DNA from 3 places in the Paenibacillus sp. FW507-14B1B genome. Region 3 is predicted to be linked to each of the others. Evidence: predicted binding sites of a transcription regulator. Region 3 holds the regulator's gene; each other region holds the start of a gene.
What was found. The regulator LexA, encoded in region 3, represses DNA repair genes until DNA is damaged. The targets are predictions, from matches to a motif close to CGAACATATGTTCG.
Positions count from the first base shown of each region.

Region 1: the regulator LexA is predicted to act here: its motif matches at 1,272-1,285, upstream of recA (recombinase RecA).
Region 2: the regulator LexA is predicted to act here: its motif matches at 1,232-1,245, upstream of AC3WJJ_RS11450 (YhjD family protein).

Region 1 covers NZ_JBYSWS010000002.1:288,051-291,301, reverse strand. Annotated here, with positions in the region: gene AC3WJJ_RS09460 (competence/damage-inducible protein A) at 1-1,121, shown strand, start outside; gene recA (recombinase RecA) at 1,357-2,418, shown strand; gene AC3WJJ_RS09450 (regulatory protein RecX) at 2,550-3,251, shown strand, end outside.
Region 2 covers NZ_JBYSWS010000002.1:682,331-685,581, forward strand. Annotated here, with positions in the region: gene AC3WJJ_RS11435 (N-acetylmuramoyl-L-alanine amidase) at 1-16, shown strand, start outside; gene AC3WJJ_RS11440 (divergent polysaccharide deacetylase family protein) at 103-864, opposite strand; tRNA gene AC3WJJ_RS11445 (tRNA-Leu) at 1,028-1,111, opposite strand; gene AC3WJJ_RS11450 (YhjD family protein) at 1,286-1,711, shown strand; gene AC3WJJ_RS11455 (carboxymuconolactone decarboxylase family protein) at 1,817-2,146, opposite strand; gene AC3WJJ_RS11460 (hypothetical protein) at 2,225-2,440, opposite strand; gene AC3WJJ_RS11465 (hypothetical protein) at 2,628-2,957, opposite strand; gene AC3WJJ_RS11470 (xanthine phosphoribosyltransferase) at 3,083-3,251, opposite strand, start outside.
Region 3 covers NZ_JBYSWS010000001.1:742,743-745,993, reverse strand. Annotated here, with positions in the region: gene glnA (type I glutamate--ammonia ligase) at 1-461, shown strand, start outside; gene lexA (transcriptional repressor LexA) at 973-1,599, opposite strand; gene AC3WJJ_RS03290 (LysM peptidoglycan-binding domain-containing protein) at 1,775-2,137, shown strand; gene AC3WJJ_RS03285 (DUF896 domain-containing protein) at 2,295-2,495, shown strand; gene AC3WJJ_RS03280 (hypothetical protein) at 2,561-3,079, shown strand; gene AC3WJJ_RS03275 (HAD family hydrolase) at 3,128-3,251, shown strand, end outside.

The sequences.
Region 1 (3,251 bases), on a different contig from region 3:
GTATTAAGGAATCACTTGCGATCTCCAGTGCTCGGACGGATATTATAATCTTGACCGGGGGTCTAGGACCGACACAGGATGATATTACGAAAGATGCATTAGCGGAATTTATCGGGACTTCTCTTCATATTGACAGAATGGCTATGGACAATGTAGACCGCTTCTTTATGGATCGCGGTAAGAAAATGACAGAGAATAATAAACGCCAGGCCTTGTCAATAGATGGAGGAACACCCCTGCCGAATGAGACAGGACTTGCTGTAGGGAATGCTATTACTCATGATGGCACTCATTATATTGTACTTCCGGGGCCTCCAAGAGAGCTGATGCCGATGTTTGAACAACAGGCGAAGCCTTGGTTAATGCAGCATGTACTCACCGATGAGTTGCCACTCTACTCCAAGATGCTTAAATTTGCGGGGATCGGTGAGTCTGCGCTGGATGACCGGCTTAGTGATCTAATCAGCGAGCAAAGCGACCCCACCATTGCTCTGTATGCAAAAGAAGGCGAAGTGACGGTTCGCATTTCCACCAAGGCTTCCAGCGAAGGTGAGGCCATGGAGCGGCTTACTGCTCTCGAAGAACAGATCAAGGGGATTGTTCCAGAACATATGTATGCAAACGAGGATGTTCCCATTGAAAAAGTTATCGTTGATATGATGGCTGATCAAGGCTGGACCATTAGTGCTGCGGAAAGCTGTACAGGTGGTCTGGTAATGGAGAATATCACTTCAATTCCAGGTAGTGCGACGATGCTACTAGGAGGAATTGTCTGCTACACGAACCAGATTAAACATAAGCTGATAAATGTTCCACAGCAGCTTCTAGAAGGTGAGGATGCGCCAGGTGCAGTATCTCCTGAAGTTGCGGAGGTTCTTGCTGAACAGATTCGGATGGTGACAGATAGTGATTTCGGTTTATCTGTGACAGGAGTGGCTGGGCCAGGCTATGCAGAACGTAAACCAGTCGGACTTGTGTATATCGGATTGTCAGAGCGTGGCAAGAAGACAGAAGTACATGAGCTTCACCTTAAAGGTGACAGAGAGATGGTTCGTCTACGTGCGACTAAGGCGATCTTGTACCGTTTGTGGCTGAGACTTACAGCAACTCAGTTTCAGTAAAAAATTAACAATAGACTTGAATCAAAGTCTGTTGTTCAGTATAATGGATATACGGAAGAACCGTGGCATATCAAATGATGTTGCCGCGGTTTTTGCTGTTTCTGGAGCACCTGCGGTTCAAACAAGGAGGGAATGCTTCAGTAAAAAAAACGAATGTATGTTCGAAAAAATGCTTGGCAAACGAAACGAAACAAGGTATGATTAATCTATCAACAATTGAAGGGTTGTGGAAGAATTGTCAGATCGTCGTGCTGCGCTGGATATGGCGCTTCGTCAGATAGAGAAACAGTTCGGTAAAGGTTCAATTATGAAGTTGGGTGAATCAACTCACATGCAAGTCGAAATCGTGCCGAGCGGATCTTTGGCATTGGATATAGCATTAGGAACAGGCGGTCTTCCGAAAGGCCGGATCATTGAAGTCTATGGACCTGAATCTTCCGGTAAGACTACCGTAGCACTCCATGCTGTGGCCGAAGTTCAAAGAGTGGGTGGACAAGCTGCATTTATCGATGCGGAGCATGCTCTAGACCCTGCTTACGCGAGCAAACTAGGTGTTAACATTGATGAGCTGTTGCTGTCTCAGCCAGATACGGGTGAACAGGCTCTTGAGATTGCAGAAGCGTTAGTACGCAGTGGTGCTGTCGATATTATCGTTATTGACTCGGTAGCAGCGCTTGTTCCGAAAGCGGAGATCGAAGGTGACATGGGTGACTCTCACGTAGGTCTACAAGCTCGTTTGATGTCTCAAGCACTTCGTAAATTGTCAGGGGCAATCAGCAAATCGAAGACGATTGCTATCTTTATCAACCAGCTTCGTGAGAAGGTTGGTGTAATGTTTGGTAACCCAGAAACAACCCCGGGTGGCCGTGCGTTGAAGTTCTATTCAACGGTTCGTTTGGATGTTCGTCGTATTGAGAGCATCAAGATGGGGAATGACGTGGTAGGTAACCGTACACGTGTCAAAGTCGTCAAGAATAAGGTAGCACCTCCTTTTAAACAAGCTGAAATCGATATTATGTATGGAGAAGGCATTTCGAAAGAAGGCAGCCTGATTGATATCGGTACAGAACTAGATATCGTTGATAAGAGTGGCGCGTGGTATTCCTTTACAGGTGAACGTTTGGGTCAGGGCCGTGAAAATGCTAAGCAATTCCTGAAGGAGCATCCGGAGATTGCTGATGTTATCGAGCGGAAAATCCGTGAGGCAAGCAATCTGTCAACTAATGTACCTGAGGCTAGTGAAAGTGAAAAGCTTAAGGAAGAACAAGAAGAACAAGAACTGTTTAAAGCTGAATAATTTATAGTATATTTAGCGGTATCTGATAGACCGTTTGGTGTTAGTTATTACACCAAACGGTCTTCTTTACAATCTAGATCTGATCGGAAAGTGTTATAATTGTAAGAATGAGTGTAGCAGGAGGGGATTTTATGGACATACACAATGATCAACAGTCTTCAATAGAAGACGAGGAGTCAAGAGGAATATCTCTTTTTCCGAATGACCAGGACTTAGTGATCACCTCCGTTGAGATGATGCGAAAACCTAAGCATTGTTACCTGATTAGATTTGGGCAATATAGCATGTCCGTTCATGAAGATATCATGATCAAATATCGATTGATGAAGGGTAGTGTGTTCCAGAAGGAAGAGCTAGAGGAGATTGTTGTTGCTGATGAACGACAGCAAGCTTATGTGGAGGCACTACGTTTCTTGGAACGAAAGCCCCGAACGGAGAAGGAGATCGCGCAGCGTCTTAGTCAGAAGGGAATGACTGCTGACGGGATCGAGAAGACGATAGAGCGTCTACAGCAGGAACGTTTAGTTGATGATGAGCTTTATGCTAAGCAATGGGCTGAACAGCGGATTACGAAGCAGAAGAAGGGACGCATGTGGGTGCGGCAGGAGCTTCGACAGAAGGGCATTGATAGTGAACTTATCGTAGATGCTTTAAATGAAGTGAATGAAGAGGATGAATTTTATAGTGCATATTTGATAGGAAAGAAGAAGTGGCAGCAGATCAAAGGAGATGCACTTGAGCGCAAACGTAAGACAGGGGCTTTCTTAATGCGTCGGGGCTTTACAGGAGAACAAGTGCGTAAAGTAATCTATAAATTAATAACTGAGGATAAA
Region 2 (3,251 bases), on a different contig from region 3:
CTTAACGGCCCTTTAATAGGGTCGTTTTTTATTCATGGATCATAATACAAAAAAAGGGCGTGTTCACTCCAATCGAGTAAGCCGCCCTTTTCCTGTCTAAATCTAAAACAATGGTAGAGGATTCGGAGTCCAGCCAGATCTCTCCTGTACCAATTCTTGAATCCCTACGAACTGCACCTTCTTTTGAAGCTCAGGGATCAATCCCTGAATGCCAGTCGCTGTCCGTTCACCAAATACCCCAACATGCCCTATAGTAATGCAAGACTTATGTGTCTGTGCGTGCTTCGCTGCACTGTTCAGCTGTTTCGTAACATGCTGGACGGTGTGCACATCATCCAAAAAAATGTCATTCCCGATATTCGGCAGCCCTTTCTCGGCAGCCACTCGGCCAGCAACAGAATGATAATTTGTTTTGCTATCAATAAAGAACAGGCCGTGCTCCTTGCACACATCAAGTACAATGGACATAATCCGCTCATCGCCCGTGATTTTGGAACCCATATGATTATTTACTCCTACCGCATGAGGAACCTGAGCTATAGCCTCTTCCATGCGTTTACGAACTTCTTCATCCGTCATTTCACTTGTAATGGCACCAGGCCCGAGCCAGTCTGCTTTGCCTTGTTTTGGTTCCATTGGCATATGGATAATCACATCATGCCCCATCTTATGAGCTTGTTCAGCGTCACTTTTACTCGTCGGTAAGAATGGCATGACTGCAACTGTGATTTTGATCGGCAGACTCAGCATCTGATCCGTTCCCTTTTGCCCATTACCAAAATCATCAATAATAATGGCAAGCTTAGGCTTATCCACCTCATTAGCCTCAACTTCTTGAGGAAATACACCAGTCAACGACAGCATCAATATTGCAGTACATACCACGGTTAAGTATTGCTTCACATTTCGCATGGAATTCTCCCTTCACGATAGATCCTGTTCTATAGTGTTTGAGAAAGCGGCAACAAATATGTAGTTAAGCATACGAAAAGAAGACGTCTCCCAGAGGGAAACGTCTTCTTCATAATGCGGTCGAGAGGACTCGAACCTCCACGGGGGTTAGCCCACACGGACCTGAACCGTGCGCGTCTGCCAATTCCGCCACGACCGCGTATTGTTAATCACTGCATCAAGTACTCGTTGCGGCGACAAGATATATCATATCACGCTAAATAAATGGAGTCAACATTTTTTTAGTTCTTGATTAAAGAATCGAAATCAGGTTAAAATAAGAACGTAAGTTCGTATTATGTACTCAACTTCTAAATAAAGGCGGTGAGCATGTATGGCAATGACGGGAATTACTTCAGAAGAACGCGCCCTAATCAAAAGCTATTTGCTCCTCATATTCATCCATAAAGTCTTTGAACGAGACTGCCGAATCATTCAGGAAAGCGGTGTGTTTAAGACCCCACAGCTATACGTTGAGATTGTAGGTAATGGTGCCAAGAGAGCAGCTATTTTACTCCGTGAAGTGAAACAAGAATTTATGAAGCGCACGATCAAAGTATACAACATTCAGCGAGGGGTGAATGGAATTGAGGCTCGGTATGCCTGTCGTGGATATGTGGGAAGTATGGAACTATTATGGCCTTCCTTCCGCGAGGAAATGATGTGCCGCATGCGTGCTTATCTTGGGCTGACACCCATAAATACCGAAGCTACCTCGCTCTCTTCTCCAGAGCATTCACATCTTAGCTTAAGTCAGTGAATTACCTTAATGCTCTTATATAACGAAGAATAACCAAACAACCGTCTCCTCACCAGCTTACAGCCGGTAACCAGAGACGGTTGATATGTTTGGCTTGTTCTGCATCTATTGTAAGTTAGGCTGAACACGCATTATTCCTTGGGCTAATGCATGCCCAGCACTGGCGGCTGAAGCAACAGCTACAGCTTCCATAATCTGAGCATCTGTAGCACCCTTCGATCGCGCTTCTTCCATATGATAATATGTGCACAATTCATTATTGGCGAACAAGCCAATACCGAGCGCTATAAGCTGCTTCGTCTTTTCATCGAGCTCGCCGCCTTGAAAGCAGACTCCTGTAAACTGATGATACGCTTCTGCCATCTGTGGCATTGCTTCTTTGAGATGCAATATCTCATTTTTGTACGTACTAATTTTATCACTTGATAAATCCATCGTGCAGGACACCTCACTCATTAGTCTGGTTTCCCGATTAAGGTGTCCTGCCTGGTCTAGATCTATGCCTCTGTCTTCTTATGCCAACGGGCTTGTCCGAGGTTCTTCATACAGCTGGTAGCTGTATCTTCGATCAAGCTTCACAACACGACGGTTACGTCTACGGATAATGACATGCTCAGGATCCCAAGCAACAACGATACCTGTCACATCATTACTTTCCAGATCATCCCGAACCACACGAACACGATCCCCCGATAAACGCAGTTCATTCAACCGTTCATCACTTATCATGATTACATGCTCCTTTCGTACAATGTCGTTATTGTCAGGCGAGGTGTTAATATACGAAACGACAATTTCGCTAAAACGATTGTTCCCCAATTTCAAAAAGAGACCTAAATAGAATCATTTAGGTCTCTTGAGTGTGATATGGTTTAACATGAACACTCTGACAAAATGTTACTCTCTTGTTTAACGACTAGCGCTGTGCAGGCTCGATGCTATCATTCTTCTCAAACCAGAAATCAAGTACAGTTGACGACATGACTCGTTTCTCAACATAATCCACCTGCTGCGTTGTGAATTGTTGTCTCCAATCATAAGAGAGCTCCTCGCACAATCCAGCGATCGTTAGTAGTTCAGACCAAGCAACATAGCGCTTATACCAGAAGAACTGAGGATGTTCAATCATATAGGGATAAAGATCATCAAACTCCGTATGTTTACAATCCAAAGCACGTTCAAAGTGTACCTTCGCACCATTTAATTTCTCAATCAAAAACGGCTCGGTTACCGGTTCTTTCCCCATTGTGTTGCCTCCTCTCTCTTTCCTACCCTTTCATTATAAGACAAAAAAACGGGTCCGAAAAGAAGTTGTTAAGATTTTAGGCTTGGTTACATAAAAAAAGAGAATTAAGAATTTATTCCTACCAGCTAGTCCCCAAATGTGATCTTTCCGTCTTCTAGAGAAGTGATCTGAACAAGCGATTCCACTTCAATTCCCTGTTCGCGAAGCGTCCTTGCACCTGCTTGAAAGCTCTTTTCGATGACAACACCAAGACCTACTAGTTCTGCACCTGCACGCTCAATAATTTTGATCAAT
Region 3 (3,251 bases):
CAGTGAACTCCTATAAACGTCTAGTTCCAGGATACGAAGCTCCTTGTTACGTGGCTTGGTCTGCTAGTAACCGTAGCCCGATGATCCGTATTCCAGCTTCCCGTGGACTTAGTACTCGTGTGGAAGTTCGTAACCCGGATCCAGCAGCGAATCCTTACTTGGCTTTGGCTGTAATGCTTAAAGCAGGTCTTGATGGTATTAAGCGCAAGCTTCCATTGCCTGCTCCAATCGACCGTAACATCTATGTGATGACGGAAGAAGAGCGCATTGAAGAAGGTATTCCAAGCCTTCCAGCTAACCTGAAGGAAGCACTGAACGAGCTGCTTCGCAGTGAAGTGATCTGTGATGCTTTGGGTGACCATGCCTTGGCACACTTCTATGAGTTGAAAGAAATTGAGTGGGATATGTATAGAACACAAGTTCACCAATGGGAACGCGATCAATACATGACTTTGTACTAATACCTTCAGCCCTTGGCGCTCTAAGCGCCAGGGGTTTTTATTTTGGGGGGCACTATGAGGGGAATGGTTAATTTGAGGTCTTTGCCCCCATATTACCCCCAAAGTTTGTATAGGCTTCATATTTTTCAATGCTGTCGTTTTCGATTTTCTTAGAAATATGAGCGTTTTTCACATCATGTTTCTATCATTCTTCTAAAAAAGGACTAATATCGGCTCCTCATTACCTACACTATGAAGTCACTGTTTGAATAGAATAGATTTATGAATGAACGGGAGGTGATCCTATGATAGGAAGAAGAAGTAGAAGAGTAAAGGTTATTGTCCTGAAACCTGGTGAAAAAGTAGTTGTTGTCTGTAAACATCATCGTCGTTAAGTTTCGTAGATAAGAATAGCAGACCCAGGCAAGTTGCTTGGGTCTGCTATTCTTATTAGCACAAGATGCAGAAAAAAGCTACCGCTTGTACAAAGACAATGCGGTAGCTTTTCATGTTCAAGTACTTATTCAGCTCTTTAATGAATATCTCTAAAGACACCTACAACTTTGCCGAGAATCGTAACATGGTTTAAGCGTAACGGCTCATAAGTTGGATTCTCCGGCTGAAGACGAATATGGTCTTTCTCTTTATAAAAAGTTTTCACAGTGGCTTCATCTTCCTCAGTCATAGCAACAACAATATCACCATTGTCGGCGGTTTGTTGTTGACGGACGATTACATAATCTCCATTATGAATCCCAGCTTCGACCATACTGTCACCCATAACAGTAAGCATGAACACCTTGTTGTCACCAACAAAATGCTGTGGTAGTGGAAAGTAGTCTTCAATATTCTCTGTTGCAGTGATCGGAACCCCGGCAGTAACTTTACCAACTACAGGAACTCTAGAGATCGTGTGGGTAAATAGATTACTATTCTCCGATTCTTCTTGACCAAGCAACTCAATAGCTCTCGGTTTTGTAGGGTCACGGCGGATTAAGCCCTTCTTCTCCAAACGGTCAAGATGACCATGCACTGTTGAACTGGAAGCAAGTCCAACAGCTTCACCGATTTCTCGTACGGAAGGCGGATAGCCTTTACTCCGAACTTCGTTGCGGATAAACTCCAAAATCGCCTGTTGGCGGCTGGATATCTTCGACATTCCGTATCAACCCCATTTTAGTAACGTTTGGGAAAATTATATCATAGAACTTCCGTTCGTACAAACATAAGTTCTAAAATAATTAAGAACAACCGTTCGCAAAAGTATTGAAACAAACAAGTGTTCGTGTTATATTAAAAACATAAGAGAACACTTGTTTGGGAGATGATGATAAATGAGATTTACTACATACCGCAGTATTTATGAAGGTCAATATCAAGAAGAACTTAATGAGATTACATTTTGGGATCGGACCATAGATTTTATGAAGACTCGTATCGGTAAGCTCACATTAGTTATTCTTATATTTGTATCAGGATGGACAGGAGCCATTTCCGTATTTGCTGGAGGATTGGACAAGCCAGTAGCTGAGAAGAATGTAATCGTCCAGCCTGGTGACTCGCTCTGGGGGATTGCAGCAACCCATAAGCCTAAAGAGATGGACACAAGAGTATATATAAGCTCTATACGAGAAATTAATGGGCTGAATGGACCAGATATTCAAGCCGGAGATGTACTCTCTCTACCTCTATGGTGAACCTACTGATAGGACAATGCTGGATTCAATATCTATAAAGATAATGGTATAATAATAGAAGAGCGCGCATGTACGAGCTTGATAAGGAGAGGCTTCCTTGACAAGCTCTTTTTCACATGTCAAAGTTAAAAGTGAATTTTTTATTGGGGGCGAAGGAATGGATATCGATGCATTGGTAGAACGTATTAATGTTCTGGCTAGAAAACACAAAAATGAAGGGTTGACGGAGGAGGAACATAAAGAACGTTCCGAGCTTCGTGAAGTCTATCTTAATAATATTCGGAGAAACTTCCGACAGCAGTTGGATTCGATCGAATGGGTAGATGAAGAGAAAGACGGATCTGGACTTAAACATTAAGTCGTGACCGGGCGTCTGCTCGAGTAATCTTTTCATTATAGATGTAAGCGAAGAGGAGGAGACCTATGTCTCGATCATGGGAAAGAAAAGTCAGCAAGAATATGTCTCAGCTTAACAAACAACGTAAGAAACAAGGCCAATCCATGTTGGGGACCACGACAACAGGAGCGAGTGATGGGGATGTATTTAAAGGGCGCAAATTTGTGCTGCCTATCGTTCTTGTTGCATTAGCAGTTCTTTATGGACTACTTGGCATAGTAACTGCTGAAGCAGGTAATACAGTCTTGAACTGGATTGGCGTAAGTTTATACTTACTTCTCGCATTGATGATTTTTTTGCGGAAACCATTTTTGAAAGTTGGACGTAGCACGCTTTCTACATTTAAATTTAACCGTGAACGTAAATTGTCAGCATCCGAAATTTCAAAAATTAAGATTTTGCAAGGATCTGTAGTCATCGAGAACAAAGCTCGCGGAGGAAACTGGGTATTCTCACGTCTTATTAATCGTTATGATACCAAAGCGATGGGAGAAAGACTTGAGGAGTTCGCTAAAGTAAATAATATTCCTGTAGAGCATGAGTAATAGTTACCTGGTTCATCTAAGAGATATGTAAAGGGAGATGGGGAGAAGATGTCGGTATCTGCGGTACTATTTGATTTGGATGATACATTATTGTGGGATGAAAGAAGTGTAGAGGAAGCATTTGAAGCAACCTGTCAAGCTGCAGCAGAGAGCACTGGAATCGATGCCTCTG